Regions from separate parts of the Halobacillus sp. AWH4_228 genome, predicted to be linked through region 2. Evidence: riboswitches for the same ligand, from Rfam matches in the RefSeq annotation. Region 2 holds a riboswitch; the other holds the start of a gene.
The links. A riboswitch is a leader RNA that binds a small molecule or an ion and turns the genes downstream of it on or off. The one in region 2 is predicted to bind S-adenosylmethionine.
Positions count from the first base shown of each region.

Region 1 (2,201 bases), 3.2 Mb from region 2:
CGTATAATCCGCTCTCGGTCCTTCTATAAAACTTTGGCCGATATACGTCCGCATCCGGCTCACTTTTCTCAAACCGGTCTTCTCCAGTTTATGAAGGATGCCCAGTTCCTCAAGGAAGCGGGTATGGGACATAAAGTGAGTAGACAGTGTGTCACTCGGAAACGCGGCTTTATCGATCAACAGGACACGCTTCCCCATTTTCCCGAGCAGGACAGCCAGACTTGCCCCAGCTGCCCGGGCTCCTGTAATGATCACGTCATATGTATGATTCATTCCGGTCCTTCCTTTCTTTCTCAACCTGTGTCCCATCATAATCGGTTTCACGCAAAAAAACTACAGCCACAGGAAAACAAGCATAGGAAGCCATAAAAAAATCCCCTGGACGGGGATTTTTTAAAAGGTACGCTCTTCTTCAACTTCGTGATTCTGGTCAAGGATGTACAAGCGGCTCGGTTTGTTCTTTTTCGCGATTTCTTCCGCTTTTTCTACAGCTGTATCACGCTCATCAAATAAATCTGTCGGAGCTACGTCCTCAATTTTTACGAACCATCCGGTTACATCTTTATTTGGTACTACACTATATTCCTTCATGAAAACATCTCCTTCAACATAGACTTAATTATCCATTCCCGCCCTATTATAGATTTAAACACCCTTGTTTCAAGCTGGGAATTGACAAGAGAGCTGGACCCCTTTATAATTTCAAACAAGTCAGATAAATTAAATATTGAAAACTCTTATCGTGAGCGGCAGAGGGACTAGGCCCTGAGACGCCCGGCAACCTTCAAGGAAAACTTGAAAAGGTGCTACATCCTACAGATCAGATGATCTGAAAGATAAGGGGAGGTAAGCATACATAAAAGCCCTCTTCTTACTTACAGAAGAGGGTTTTTCTTTTTCCCTCTACACCGAGGATCAGGATGTCCTGGAAATCATAAGGAGGAATGAAACAATGACCAATTCAAATCATGTATACGGTGATGAAACACAGCTGCTTCACGGTGGACAGGAAGCTGATCCAGCAACAGGATCGCGTGCTGTTCCCATCTATCAGACAACGTCATATGTATTTAATGATACCGATCATGCCCAGAACCTATTCGCCCTGGCCGAACCAGGGAACATCTATTCCAGAATCACAAACCCGACGGTCGATGTATTTGAGCAGCGTGTTGCCCTTCTGGAAGACGGTGCCGCTGCTGTCGCTACAGCTTCCGGGATGGCGGCAATCACGATGGCCGTCCTGAACGTTGCCGGAGCCGGAGATACCATCCTCACTTCCTCCAACTTGTACGGAGGTACGTATAACTTATTCGTCCACACCCTTCCCCGCTATGGTGTGAACGTTGTTTTCGTAGATGGGAACGATCCTAATGCCTTTGAGGAAGCTGTTACACCTGAAACGAAAGCGATTTTTGCTGAAACCATCGGGAACCCAAGCCTGAATGTGCTGGACTTTGAAGCGGTAGCGGATATTGCCCACGCCCATCACATTCCCTTGATTGTCGACAACACCTTCGCCACCCCTTATGTATGCAAACCGATCGCCTGGGGAGCCGATATCGTTGTCCACTCCGCAACGAAGTGGATCGGGGGCCATGGTACAGCTATCGGCGGTATTGTCGTAGACAGCGGGCGTTTTGACTGGAATCACGAAAAATTCCCGGGTTTTACTGAGCCTGATGAAAGCTACAACGGCATCCGCTTCGGTATTGATGCTGGACCTGCCGGCTATGCGGTTAAGCTCCGTGTTCAGATTTTGAGAGATATCGGCGCCTGCCTGAGCCCCCAGAACGCCTTCCTGCTCCTGCAGGGACTTGAAACGCTTCACCTGAGAATCGAAAAGCATGCAGAACAGGCCTATGAGATTGCTGCATACCTGCAGAATCATGAAGGGGTGGATTGGGTGAATTACCCTGGACTGCCGGATCACCCTACTCATGACCTTGCCCGAAAGTATTTGAAAGGCGGAGCCGGATCCATGGTTGTCTTCGGAATCAAAGGGGGACGCGAAGCCGGTCGTAAATTGATCGATCACTCCACACTCTGGTCCCACGTAGCTAATGTGGGTGATGCGAAATCATTGATCATCCATCCGGCATCCACCACCCATCAGCAGTTGAATGAGGAGAACTTGAAAAAGTCCGGTGTTTCCGAAGAACTTGTCCGCTTGTCGGTTGGTCTGGAATCTGTGACTGATC
Region 1 covers NZ_JBSWTE010000001.1:634,152-636,352, reverse strand. Annotated here, with positions in the region: gene ACXADP_RS03205 (FAD-dependent monooxygenase) at 1-273, opposite strand, end outside; gene ACXADP_RS03200 (DUF2188 domain-containing protein) at 394-591, opposite strand; SAM riboswitch class I at 735-843, shown strand; gene ACXADP_RS03195 (O-acetylhomoserine aminocarboxypropyltransferase/cysteine synthase family protein) at 953-2,201, shown strand, end outside.
Region 1: linked by a shared signal. The riboswitch ahead of ACXADP_RS03195 (O-acetylhomoserine aminocarboxypropyltransferase/cysteine synthase family protein) and the one ahead of ACXADP_RS19595 (PLP-dependent aspartate aminotransferase family protein) in region 2 are both predicted to bind S-adenosylmethionine.

Region 2 (2,201 bases):
TGGATGATCAGAGATTTCGCATCGCCGACATTGGCGACATGGGACCACAACGAGATGTTGTTGATCACCTGACTCCCAGCTTCTCTGCCTCCTTTGATTCCAAATACGACAATGGAACCGTAGCCGCCCTCTAAATATTGATTGGCCAGTTCATGGGCCGGATGGTTTTTCAAGCCGGGGTAGGAAACCCACTCCACATCGGGGTGTTCCGCCAAGTATTCAGCCACTTCCCGGGCATTATCTGAATGACGTTCCACCCGCAAATGTAGCGTTTCAAGTCCCTGGAGCAGAAGGAAAGCGTTCTGCGGACTGAGGCAGGAGCCAAAGTCACGAAGCAGCTGAACCCTGAGTTTTGTAATGTAGGCGAGCGTGCCGAAATCGGCTGTATAAACGATCCCGTTGTAGCTCGGATCCGGCTCTGTGAAAACAGGGAACTTTCCATTGCCCCAGTCAAACTGCCCGCCGTCGACAACGACGCCGCCGATAGCTGTTCCATGGCCACCAATCCATTTCGTGGCCGAATGGACGACAATGTCAGCTCCGTGTTCAATCGGACGGCACGTGTAAGGTGTGGCAAACGTGTTATCGACGATCAATGGAACCTGATGTTCATGGGCAATGGCGGACACCTTCTCAAAATCAAGCACGTGAAGACTCGGGTTGCCGATGGTCTCAGCGAAGACGGCCTTCGTATTCTCATTGATGGCCTGTCTGAAATTGTCCGGATCGACCGGGTCAACAAAATGAACATTAATGCCATACCGCGGTAAAGTGTTGGCGAATAAATTATAAGTTCCGCCGTATAAATTGGATGCTGCCACGACTTCATCTCCTGCACCAGCTACATTCAAAATGGCCAGTGCAATGGCGGACATGCCTGAAGCCGTCGCTACCGAGGCTACTCCGCCTTCCAGAAGAGCCATGCGTTTTTCGAATACGTCCACCGTCGGATTTCCGAGCCGGGAGTAAATATTCCCCGGTTCATCGAGGGCAAAAAGGCTCTGGGCGTGATCGGTATCATGAAACACATAGGATGTGGTCTGGTAAATCGGAACGGCCCTTGAACCGGTCGTAGGATCTGGTGACTGTCCACCGTGCAGAGAAATGGTATCAATATCGTAGCCTTCAAAAGAGTTGGTCATTGTATGGCCTCCTAAAGTTTATTATTCTCATCATTTTAATCAGTTTTAAAAAGAAACTGGTCCTTACAGCGTCTTTATCCATGCAAAAAGCCCTCTTCCATATAAGAAGAGGGCTGAACGTGCTGATATCCTCCTCTTATCTACCAGATCCATGATCTGTAGGACTTGGCACCTTTTCAAACCGATGTTTGAAGGTTGCCGGGCTTCACAGGGCCTATTCCCTCAGCCGCTCTTAATAAGAGTACTAGTTATTTAATTTTGATTATGTTGTGAATTATAGCTGACCATCTGCATCAATGTCAATAACATTCTGAATTTTTATTTTATTGAAGCGTCAATGGTTCTTTTCAGCTGATGAATGATATCTTCATCGCTCTCAATTCCTATGGATAAGCGGATGACGTAATCGTTCACTCCGATTTTTTCACGTTCAGTTTCTGACAGAGCCCTGTGCGACGTACGGACAGGGTAGGACACAGTTGTCTGGACACCAGCGAGTGTCGGTGCAATTTTGATCCATCCAAGAGATTTGAAAAAGGCTTCCACATCCACGCTCTCATTGAGCTCGATGGTAACAATCGCTCCATGACCACGTTCAGATACGTATTCAGGATAAAACACCTTTTTAACCCCAATATGCTCCCGAAGTGCCTCTGCAACACTTTTTGCATTCGCAGACTGTTGTTTCATCCGGAGTGCAAGGGTTTTGGCTCCTCTCTGGGTCAACCAAGCTTCAAACGGACTTAAATTTGCTCCAAGAGTCACGATTTTCTGGGCTGCTTTGGAAATCAATGCTTCCGAACCGGCAAGGACGCCGCACGTGACATCACTATGACCGCCTATGTATTTCGTTGCACTGTGCACAACAAGGTCCACTCCATACTGATAGGGCTGGACAAGATAGGGGGTGGCGAATGTATTATCCACCATCGTCTTTATGCCGTGTTTTTGAGCGAGACTGCTCAGACCTTTCAAGTCTTCCACGCGTAGGAACGGGTTGGAAATCGATTCCGTATAAAGCAGATGGGTATGAGGCTGGATGGATTTCTCCACCTCGTC
Region 2 covers NZ_JBSWTE010000001.1:3,800,979-3,803,179, forward strand. Annotated here, with positions in the region: gene ACXADP_RS19595 (PLP-dependent aspartate aminotransferase family protein) at 1-1,142, opposite strand, end outside; SAM riboswitch class I at 1,276-1,384, opposite strand; gene ACXADP_RS19600 (trans-sulfuration enzyme family protein) at 1,461-2,201, opposite strand, start outside.